2 regions of the Nesterenkonia rhizosphaerae genome follow, and region 1 is predicted to be linked to the other one. Evidence: predicted binding sites of a transcription regulator. Region 1 holds the regulator's gene; the other holds the start of a gene.
What was found. Region 1 encodes HspR, which represses chaperone genes until heat shock. Its sites were predicted from a motif close to AAGTTGAGTCNNNNNGACTCAACTT; they were not measured.
Positions count from the first base shown of each region.

Region 2: a site for HspR is predicted at 3,757-3,781, ahead of clpB (ATP-dependent chaperone ClpB). Genes of this name have one in related genera too.

Region 1 is NZ_BAABLW010000007.1:497,849-503,613, reverse strand. Features, by position in the region: gene ABEA23_RS08005 (AbgT family transporter) at 1-1,044, shown strand, start outside; gene ABEA23_RS08000 (heat shock protein transcriptional repressor HspR) at 1,066-1,488, opposite strand; gene ABEA23_RS07995 (DnaJ C-terminal domain-containing protein) at 1,633-2,604, opposite strand; gene ABEA23_RS07990 (nucleotide exchange factor GrpE) at 2,628-3,431, opposite strand; gene dnaK (molecular chaperone DnaK) at 3,534-5,393, opposite strand; gene ABEA23_RS07980 (NAD-dependent succinate-semialdehyde dehydrogenase) at 5,642-5,765, opposite strand, start outside.
Region 2 is NZ_BAABLW010000007.1:122,032-127,796, reverse strand. Features, by position in the region: gene ABEA23_RS06295 (DUF3073 domain-containing protein) at 1-200, opposite strand, end outside; gene ABEA23_RS06300 (Sir2 family NAD-dependent protein deacetylase) at 1-10, opposite strand, end outside; gene ABEA23_RS06290 (hypothetical protein) at 356-1,069, shown strand; gene clpB (ATP-dependent chaperone ClpB) at 1,066-3,678, opposite strand; gene ABEA23_RS06280 (TIR domain-containing protein) at 4,203-4,574, shown strand; gene ABEA23_RS06275 (caspase family protein) at 4,580-5,566, shown strand; gene ABEA23_RS06270 (hypothetical protein) at 5,566-5,765, shown strand, end outside.

The DNA.
Region 1 (5,765 bases):
CCCATCGCCAACTACTTCTTCGCTGCTGCCTCCGCGGTAGTACTGGCTACGGTGGTGACTCTGGTGACGGAGCTCCTGCTGGTGAAGATGACCGAGCGGATGCGCAAAGAAGAGGACGCCGCTGGGGGCGCGGCCACTGCTGTACTCGCTGCAGGTCGGCCGGCGCAGCTTGCCGATGCGCAGGACTCGGTGCACAAGACCGGGACCGCTACTGGCGGAACCGCCGAAGGCACCGCTGGCGAGGGCGCGGAGCAACAAGCGCCGACCAGCGAGGAGGAGCTGCTGAGCTATTCCGCGCAGGAGGTGCGCGCCCTACTGTGGAGCGGACTGGCACTGGCAGTTTTCCTTGCGCTGTACTTCACGTTGTTGTTCCTGCCTGCTTCGCCGCTGTCCGGCGAGGGAGGGGCCCTTGAATCCCCCTTGCTCACCGATGTTGCTGTGCCCATCGCACTGGCGTTCCTCGTAGTCGGCCTGACCTACGGCATCGTCGCGGGCAGCATTACCCGCGCCCGAGATGTGCCAGAGCTGATGGCCCGATCCATCAAGGAGCTTTCCGGAGTAGTGGTGATCTTCTTTGCCGCGGCCCAGTTCATTGCCTACTTCAACTGGTCAAATATCGGCACAGTCTTAGCGATCAACGGAGCAGAAACCCTGGAACGCTGGGATCTGCCAGTCTTTGTGCTCTTCGGCGGAGTGGTCCTGCTGGTGGCGCTGTTCAACTTCTTCATCACCTCAGGCTCAGCCCAGTACACGCTGATGGCACCGGTGTTGGTCCCGATGCTCATGCTGATTGGGGTCAGCCCCGAGGTCACTCAGATGCTCTACCGGATGGGAGATTCCCCTACCAACATCATCTCCCCCATGAGTCCGTACTTCGCCCTGGCGCTGGGATATCTCCAGCGTTATTACCCGAAAGCCGGTGTGGGAACCCTGCTCTCGCTGACGCTGCCCATTTCAGTGGCGCTGCTGGTGTCCTGGTTCCTGTTCTTCATGCTTTGGTACGCCATCGGTTTGCCACTGGGCCCGGGAGTGCCGATTCGCTAGAGCATCGTCTAGGGACAGCGGCTACCGGTCCTGCCAGAGGACAATCTCTCTGGTGGCAGGCCGGGGCCGCTGTCCGCGGCTGAGACTGACCACATCGCCGTGGGGGCCAACCGCGAAGATCCTGGCCTGCCCAGGATTGCGCTGTGCCTGGCGCAGCTGCTGACGCAACTGACCGACCGTGTCCTCCAGTTCATCCACGCGGTTCTGCAACTGCAAGATGCGTCGGATTCCCTCCAGGGAGACGCCCTCCTGCGAGAGCTGCTGAATCTGTCGCAGCTGCTCAATGTCATAGGGAGAGTAACGCCGGTGCTTGCCGCCCTGGCGACGAGGAGTCACCAAGCCCATTCGGTCGTACTGACGCAGCGTCTGAGGGTGCATATCGGCTAGCTCTGCTGCCACGGAGATGACGAACAGGGGGGCGTGGCGGTTCTCCGCATCGACCATTCGCGGATCCTCCGCGAACTCTGCGATATTCGCTCGCACCGTGTACCGCATGACCATCGTTCACCTCCTGTGCTTGCTGTCTTCAGCCCCAGGTGCCTCCCGGCAATGGGACTGGAAGACCACTGGGCCTAGCCGACTTGTCCTTTACAACGCAGCCTTGGTCTCTAAATCTTCCCGAGGGCCGGTGCCTGCGGTGGCCTCCGCATAGGCCTTCACCGCGGCCAGAGCATCATCATTGAGCTCCTTGGGTACATGAACGTCGACGACGACCAGCATGTCACCCTGACTGTTCTTGCGGCGGATCCCGTGGCCCTTCAACCGCAGCACTCGCCCAGAGCTGGTTCCCGCGGGCACTTTGATGCGGACTTTCTCGCCGTGCACAGTAGGAACTTCCACAGTGGCTCCGAGGGCGGCTTCATCGAAGGTCACCGGCAAGTGGATGCGGATATTGTCTCCGTCGCGCTCAAAGAACGGGTGCGACTGGATGGAGACCTCCACGAGCAGATCACCGGTGCCACCGGGACCCTGCTGGCCCTTGCCCTTCACGCGGACCTTCTGTCCTTCTTTAATACCCGGGGGGATGCGCACGTCAATGACATTGCCATTGGCCTCGCGCAGCCCCACCGTGGTGCCGCGAACGGCGCCTTTGAAGGAGATCGTCGTTTTGGCGGTACGGTCAGCGCCCTTGGGCGAGCCGCCGAAACGGGAACCGAATCGGTCTCCTACGCCGCCGAAGAGATCCGAGAAATCCGGCCCCCCGCCGAAACGGCCGCCACCGGTGCCAGGTGCCCCTGAGAAACGATCTCCGAAGAGGCCGCCAAAGATATCCTCGAATCCGGCGGTGCCAGAGCCCGGGGCACCCGCGGAGAAGCGGGCGCCCGAGCCCATGGCACGGATCGCGTCATACTGCTGACGCTGTTCGGGATCGGAGAGCACCGAATGTGCCTCGGAGATGTCCTTGAAGCGCTGTTCGGCCGCCTCGTCACCCGGGTTCTTATCCGGGTGGTACTGACGCGCCAATTTGCGGTAGGACTTCTTGATCTCCTCGGCGGTGGCCTCCTTGGAGACGCCGAGAATCGCGTAGAAGTCCTTCTCTACCCAGTCCTGTGAAGCCATAGCGTCTCCCGCCTCCCTTCTACTTACTGCTGAGCTCCGCTGGAGACGATCACCTGTGCTGCACGCAGCAGGCGGTCGCCGTAGCGGTAGCCCGAACGGACGACGACGGCGATGTGGTCCGCCTCCACCTCGTCATGGGGCTGCTGCATGATGGCCTCATGCTCAGTGGGATCAAAGGCCTGACCCACCGCACCCACGGTTTCCAGACCCTGCGCGGTCAGCGCAGATTCCAGTCGGGCAGCAATATGCGCGAAGGGACCATCCTCGAGGTCACCGGCCTGACGGGCAGCGGCGATGTCATCGAGTACCGGCATCAGTTCGGCGATCAGCTGACCCTTGGTGCGGTCCTTCTCCAAGGCCCGGTCACGCTCCACGCGGCGCCGGTAGTTGACGTATTCGGCCTGCACTCGGCGCAGATCGTTCTCCAGCTCCGCTTCCCGGTCGTAACCCTGGGCAGCGAGCTCCTCCTCGGCAGCCTCGATACGTGACTCCGGTTCGGTTTCACCGCCGCCGATCGCTTCATCAAGAGGCACCTCGCGCAGCTCAGGCTCTTCGCTCAGTTCAGGATCCTCACCCGGCAGCGGCTCGTGGAGATCGCCTTCTTCTCCAGCCGGAGCCGCGTGGGCCTGCTGGACCTCGATGGACTCCTCGGGGGCATCTGCCAGTATCCGCTCGGCTTCTGCCAGCGGGTCTGCAGCAGGATCGGTGCCTGCGGCTTCACGGTCTTCGGCGGTGGCCTCGCCGGTAGCTTTGTCATCCCGTGCCGGGGTCGGATCGGGGATGCCATCCTCGGGGGATTTCTCCGGGTTGTACTTGTCCTCTGCCATGAGCTAAGGCCCTCCCTTCGGTCTGAGGATGCGCCCGCCCCTAAATGGAGCGGGCGCATCCTGCTGGTCTTCGAGAAGCGGGTCAGACGGTAACCGCCGTGACTACTTGTTCTCGTCCTCGTCCTCGTCGACAACCTCTGCGTCGACAATGTCCTCGTCCTGGGCCGGGGCGTCACCGGCGGGTGCACCCTCACCGGCTGCCTCGGCACCGCCCTGAGCATAGAGGGCTTCTCCGATCTTGACCTGGGAGGTCTGCAGCTTCTCGAAGGCTGCGCTGACCTCGTCGTCGTTATCGGTTCCCTCAAGGGCCTTCTTCAGTGCGTCGACGTCGGCCTGGACCTCAGTCTTGACCTCTTCAGGCAGCTTCTCGGCGTTGTCCTTGAGCAGCTTATCCACCGAGTAGGCGGAGGCCTCAGCAGCGTTGCGCTTCTCAGCGGCTTCGCGGCGCTTCTTATCCTCTTCGGCGTGCTTTTCTGCATCGGCGACCATCCGCTCGATGTCCTCCTTGTCCAGAGAGGTTCCACCGGTGATGGTCATGGACTGCTCGGTGCCGGTGCCCTTGTCCTTGGCGGAGACGTGGACGATACCGTTGGCGTCGATGTCGAAGGTGACCTCGATCTGGGGCATGCCGCGCGGTGCCGGAGCGATGCCGGTCAGCTCGAAGGTGCCCAGGGCCTTGTTGTCACGAGTGAACTCGCGCTCACCCTGGAAGACCTGGATAGCAACCGAAGGCTGGTTGTCCTCAGCGGTGGAGAAGACCTCCGAGCGCTTGGTGGGGATTGCGGTATTGCGCTCGATCAGCTTAGTCATCACACCGCCCTTGGTCTCGATACCCAGGGACAGCGGAGTGACGTCGATCAGCAGGACATCCTTGCGCTCACCGGCCAGCACACCTGCCTGCAGTGCGGCACCGACGGCGACGACCTCGTCCGGGTTCACCGACTTATTGGCTTCCTTGCCGGAGAGCTGCTTGACCAGCTCGGCAACGGCCGGCATACGAGTGGAGCCGCCCACCAGGATGACGTGGTCGATGTCGGAGATCTTGACTCCGGCCTCGGAGATGACATCGCTGAATGGCTTCTTGGTCCGCTCCAGCAGATCCGAGGTCATGTCCTCGAACTTCGCGCGGGTCAGCGTCTCGTTGACGTGAACCGGGCCGTTCTCGCTCTGGGTGGCGTAGGGAATGTTGATGGTGGCGGAAGTGGCGGAGGAGAGCTCCTTCTTGGCGCGCTCAGCCTCTTCCTTCAGACGCGGAACGGCGATCTTGTCCTTGGACAGGTCTACGCCTTCCTTCTGCTTGACCTGCTCGACCAGCCAGTCGATGATGCGCTGGTCCCAGTCATCGCCACCGAGACGGTTGTCACCGGCAGTGGCGCGCACCTGGATGGTGGAGAAATCGTCCTCATCCTTGCCGACTTCCAGCAGGGAGACATCGAAGGTACCGCCGCCGAGGTCGAAGACCAGGATGAGCTCATCTTCCTTGCCCTTGTCCAGGCCGTAGGCCAATGCTGCAGCGGTGGGCTCGTTGACGATACGCGAGACCTTCAGGCCCGCGATCTCGCCGGCTTCCTTGGTGGCCTGACGCTCGGCGTCGTTGAAGTAGGCCGGCACGGTGATGACAGCCTCGGTGACATCCTCACCCAGGTAGGACTCAGCGTCATGCTTGAGCTTCATCAGGGTGCGGGCGGAGATCTCCTGCGGGGTGTACTTCTTGCCGTCCACCTCAGTGGTCCAGTCAGTGCCCATGTGGCGCTTGACGGAAGCGAAGGTGCGGTCCGGGTTGGACACAGCCTGACGGCGTGCCACCTCACCGACGAGAACATCGCCGGTCTTGGAGAAGGCCACCACCGAGGGAGTGGTGCGTGCGCCTTCTGCGTTGGCGATCACGGTGGGCTCGCCGCCTTCGAGGACGGTCACCACCGAGTTCGTAGTTCCGAGGTCGATTCCGACTGCGCGGGACATGGGGACTCCTTTCGTCAGAGCTTTTGAAGCCTGTCACTTTCGCTTATTGAGCGAACTGGACTCAAGTCTTCAACGCACACTCTCAGCTGTCAAACTGACTTGAGTGAGGTCGACTCAACTTTGCGTCGATGATGATAACGACGCCGTCCCCAGCTTCATTCCCACCGCACCCACTTGCACACGCGGAAGCTTGCGCACCTGGTGTTCGGATGCGCGAAACGGGTGTGATGACAGCCAGAGCCGGGCGGTTACATGGCGATACCGATGTACTTGGTCTCCAGGAACTCATCGATGCCGATGTCGCCGCCCTCTCGGCCCAACCCCGATTCCTTCACGCCGCCGAAGGGTGCGGCAGGATTGGAGACCACACCT
Region 2 (5,765 bases), 380 kb from region 1:
TAGCGATCATCCTCGTCGTACTCGTAATAGATGTCCGACTTTTCATCGGACTCGAAGCTGCTGCTTTCAACGCGATCCGAACGGTCTCCCCGAGCCTGGGCGAGTTCCCTCTCCAGTGCAGTCAGGTCGGTGTTCGGGGTGAAGTACTTGATCTCCCGCGCCTGCTTAGTCGCTTTCGCCTTCTGACGGCCACGCCCCATGAGCGGGACCCCCTTAACGTCGTCTCTGTGCAGCTCTCGCGATGGCTGGCGGGCTCATCGCGGGCATGACTATGTGGATGAAGTGGTTCGTGCCTTCTAGGTTAACATGAGAGCCACTGTTGCGTCGCGCTGACTGGGAGGGGCAGAGGCGGTCAATGAGCGAATCTGAACTGAGAGATTCTTCTGAACAACCCTTGTCCCGCCGGGCGAGGCGGGCTGCACGCGGGGATACCGGCAAGCGTTTGAACGCGATTCCGTTCCTGATTGCCGCTGTAGTTGTGGTGGTTCTCACGATTGTGCTGCTGTGGTGGTTCCTGATGAGAGAGCCCGCCGCGGAGGAAGAACCCTGGGCCTGGAACGATGAACCAGGGCTTGACGGTCTGCACGCCCACCAAGTCCCTTCCGAGGACTGGGAGACCGGCTGGTGCCTGCGCGATTACGAGGATGAGACCACTCCGGCCGATGTTGCAGACTGCGACCGCGGCTATGACGCGCAGGTGCTGTTGCGGCGCAATATCAGTGACGGCCCCTATCCCGGCGATGAGACTGTCATCGATACCGCCCATCAGTGGTGCCATGACGAGCTGGAGCTGGATTCTGCTGCGGTGGACAGTGCCGACTACGAGCTGCAGATTCAGTTGTGGCATCCCACCGAGTCCACCTGGCGCCGCGATTATGACCGCATGGTCTCCTGCTTCTTGACCCGTGCCGACGGCGGACAGCTCACCGGCAGCTTCCTGCCCGACCCTGAGGACGACGAGACCCCCTCACCTGATGATGAGGGGGCTGGCGTCGAGGTGGTGGAGGAGCCTCGCGATACTGAGGACTCCGATGAGGGTGAAGAAGAACCTGCGGAGGAGTCGGACTAAACCTGCTTCTTCCGCACGGTGAGCCCGTGGACCTCGGTACTCTCCAGGGAGAGATCCTCGCGGTCCACCTCTACGGTGTCGCCGTCCTCGATGTCCCCTGCGAGCAGGGCGCGGGCCAGCTGATCACCGATCTCCCGCTGCACCAGACGGCGCAGCGGCCGGGCGCCATAGGCCGGGTCGTAGCCGGTGAAGCCCAACCATTCCTTGGCAGCTTCGGTGACCTCCAAGGTGAGCCTGCGGGAGTTCATGCGCTCCTGCAGGGAGGCGATCTGCAGATCCACAATTGAGGTCAACTGCTCCATAGAGAGCGGATCGAACATCACGATGTCGTCCAGGCGATTGAGGAATTCGGGCTTGAAGCTGGCGTTGACCACGCTCATCACCCGCTCCTTCTTCGTCTCCTGTTCCAGGGTTTGGTCCACCATGAACTGGGAGCCGAGGTTGGAGGTCAGGATCAGCACCACGTTGCGGAAGTCCACGGTGCGGCCCTGCCCGTCGGTGAGGCGCCCGTCGTCGAGGACCTGCAGAAGGATGTCGAAAACCTCGGGGTGGGCCTTCTCCACCTCATCCAGCAGGATCACCGAGTAGGGGCGACGGCGCACGGCTTCGGTCAGCTGGCCACCCTCATCGAAGCCTACGTACCCCGGAGGGGCGCCCACCAGCCGGGCCACCGAGTGCTTCTCGGAGTATTCGGACATATCGAGGCGGACCATGGAGCGCTCGTCGTCGAAGAGGAACTCCGCCAGCGCCTTGGCCAGCTCGGTCTTGCCCACGCCGGTGGGACCGAGGAAGAGGAAGCTGCCGGTGGGCCGGTTGGGATCGGCCACACCGGTGCGTGCCCGGCGCACGGCGTCGGATACGGCGGATACGGCCTTCTCCTGGCCGATGAGCCGGGCTCCGATGAGCTCCTCCATCTGCAGCAGCTTGGCGGTTTCGCCCTGCAGCAGTCGGCCGGCGGGAATCCCGGTCCAGGCGGAGATGACTTCGGCGATGGCGTCGGCGTCGACCTTCTCCGGGACCATGCGGTCTCCGGTTTCCATGTTGGCCTCGGCTTCTTCGGCGGCGATCAGCTCCTTCTCCAGGGCTGGGAGTTCCCCGTAGAGCAGGCGTGAGGCCTCGCCCAGGTCGCCTTCGCGCTGGGCGCGTTCGGCGGCGGATTTCAGCTCATCCCTGCGGGCACGCAGCTCGCCGGCCTTGACGTGGGCGGAGCGTTCCTGCTGCCAGCGGGCCTGCAGCTCACGCAGCTGCTCCTCCTTATTGGCCAGCTCTTCCTGCAGGGCGGCCAGGCGCTCCTGGGAGGCGGGGTCCTTTTCGGCTGTGAGCCACTGCTCCTCAACCTTGAGGCGGTCCACTTCACGGCGCAGCGCGTCGATCTCCACCGGATCGGAGTCGATCTCCATCTTCAGCCGGGAGGCAGCCTCGTCCACCAGGTCGATGGCCTTATCCGGCAGCTGGCGACCACTGATGTAGCGATCGGAGAGCGTGGCTGCCGAGACCAGTGCGGCGTCGGAGATCTCCACACCGTGGTGGGCCTCGTACTTCTCCTTGATCCCGCGCAGGATCGCCACCGTGTCCTCCACTGATGGCTCTCCCACGTAGACCTGCTGGAAGCGGCGCTCCAGGGCGGCGTCGGCCTCGATGTTCTCGCGGTACTCATCAAGGGTGGTGGCACCGATAAGGCGCAGCTCACCGCGGGCGAGCATGGGCTTGAGCATATTGCCGGCGTCCATGGAGCCGTCAGAGGAGCCACCGGCGCCGACTACGGTATGGATCTCATCGATGAAGCTGATGATCTGGCCTTCGGCGGCTTTGATCTCGTCCAGGACGGCCTTCAGGCGCTCTTCGAATTCGCCGCGATATTTGGATCCGGCCACCATGGCCCCCAGATCCAGGGAGATCAAGGTCTTCCCCCGCAGTGCGTCCGGAACGTCACCGGCCTCAATACGCTGGGCCAGACCTTCGACGACGGCGGTTTTACCGACGCCGGGCTCGCCGATAAGGACGGGGTTGTTCTTGGTGCGCCGGGAGAGGACCTGGATGACGCGGCGGATTTCGGAGTCACGGCCGATCACCGGATCCAGCTTGCCGTCGCGGGCCAGGGCAGTGAGGTCAGTGCCGTACTTCTGCAGCGCCTCGGAGGTGGTCTCCGGGTCCGGTGTGTCCACGGTGCGGCCTTTGCGGATTTCCGGCAGGGCCTTGCGCAGCGCTTTGGCGTCGGCTCCGGCTTCTTGGAGCGCTTTGCCGGCGGGACCATTCTCCTCGGCGACGGCGATCAGCAGGGTGTCGGTGTTGATGAAGGTGTCCCCGAGCTTGCTCGCCTCGGCCTGAGCGGCACGGACAATGTTGAGACCAGCCGGGGAGAACTGCGGCTGCGCTACGGAGGAGCCGGAAGTGGAGGGCAGCTGCTGGATAGCCGCGGAGGCGCGCTCAGAGACCAGATCCGGATCAGCGCCAACCTGCTTGAGCAGGCGGACGCCGTCTGACCCGCGCTGGTCCATCAGCGCTTTGAGGATATGGGCCGGTTCGATCTGCGGGTTACCGGCGATGCTGGCGTTGTTTGAGGCTGCTGAGATGGCTTCTTGGGACTTGGTGGTCAGCTTCACATCCATGGGCTTAGCACGCCCCCTTTCTGGTTCACACAGTAATCAGTGACGCCCATTCAGCGATAGGGGTGACGGACGCCGACAAACTTGAGTCAACCATACTCAACTTATTTCTCGACGGGTCTATTCCGGAGCAGCCTGGGACAGCGAAGTTGTCCAGCTGTAGGTTCTCGTTCAAGTTGATCAATTCTCACTTTCGTGCCCACCACTTGTCAGATTTCTCAGACACCTGTCGCATCTCACCTACGCAGTGTGAACGGGCACGATGTGAGTCCCTGGTGGTGCGGCACAGTCATCAGAATCGAGGGGTGGATGACCGAAGACCCGAACGTCGTACTAGTGGCCAGGAAGCCTACGACAACCCCCCCCCAATGATTCAGATCACACTTAGGTCATTTGAAGCAGACACATCGTGCAGATATCTATCATATTTCTAAAACAACACATATCATCAATCATATTTAACGTGAGCCTGCATTTAACTCCGACGATCAGCGTCGGGTGACGGCTCCTGATAGGAGAGGACTCTCGTGGCAGATAAAAAAGTAATATTTGTAGCGTTTGCAATCGAGGATGAAAGGCAGCGGGACTTCCTGAAAGGTCAGTCACTCTCGCCTAGAGCGCCCTACGAGTTCGTCGATATGTCGGTCAAGGAGGCATACGACACTGAGTGGAAGAACAAGGTGCGCACCCGTATCAAGCGTTCAGATGGAGTGATCGTTCTGGTCAGTAAGAACTCGGCGACCTCGAGTGGGCAGAAGTGGGAGATCCAATGTGCGATAGAGGAGGGCAAGTCGATTCGAGGAATCTACGCGTATAGCGACGACCGGTCTTCGATCGCAGGGGTGAACACCTACACCTGGAGCGATGCCAACATCAGCAATTTCATCGACAGCCTCTGAACGCTATGCGTAAAGCACTGATAGTCGGGATTGATCATTACGACAACATAGGGTCACTGCGAGGATGCGTCAATGACGCCTACAGCGTGTATGGGGCCCTAGAGCGCCACTCCAACGGGACCCTAAACTTCCCTAGCCCGAGATTGCTGATCAGCACCGGTCCCGGACATGCCGTAGAGAAGTTGACGTTGAAGAACGCAGTCCGCGAGTTGTTTAAAGACGACGCAGAAATAGCCCTGTTCTACTTCTCTGGACACGGTTACTTGGAGGACACTGGAGGGTTCTTGTGTTCCAGCGATGTCAGCACAGGCGATGATGGACTCTCCTTGGTCGAGGTGATGACGATGGCGAATGAATCGCCCGCTAAGAACAAGGTCATCATTTTGGATAGTTGCCACAGTGGCGCAGCTGCCACAACAACGGTCGGGGCGGTGCAGGCAGACATCCGTGAAGGTGTGACCATCTTGTCTGCGTCAACCGCGAATCAGTACGCCATGGAACAGGGTGGATCCGGGGTTTTCACAGACTTGTTCGTCGATGCCCTCAACGGAGCCGCAGCCAATCTCGTCGGAGACGTCACGCCAGGTAGCGTTTATGCTCACGTCGATCAGTCGCTGGGCCCCTGGCAACAGCGACCGGTTTTCAAAACGAACGTGAAGACATTCGTCTCGCTCCGCACTGCTGAACCTCCCATCGCTTTGACTGATCTCCAGCAGCTCACTCAGATTTTTCCGGAACCATCGACGGTGTTATCGCTTGACCCGTCCTTCGAGCCGGCCCGCTCTGCTGAGGAGGCAGCCAACCCAGAAATTCCAGACCCGGATCCATTGAACACCGCCACTTTTAAAGTGTTGCAGAACTACGTGAAGGTCAATCTCGTACGTTCGGTCGATTCCCCACACATGTACTACGCGGCAATGGAAAGTAAGGCGTGTGTATTGACTGTGCTCGGACAGCACTACTGGAACCTCGTCAACGATGGGCTGATTTGATGCCAGAGGACCTCTCCGATTTCTTCGAAGCACCTGCGACCTTGGAACTCGTTGCAGCAGTTGAACACGAGCGGTGGTCGCACTGGCAACGCTACCTGCACGGCCAATGTTCTTCCTTAGAAGATGGAAGCCTGGTCATCCCGGCTCACCTCGTCGCTCAATGGTCAAAACAAATGAGTACGCCTTATAAAAACCTCTC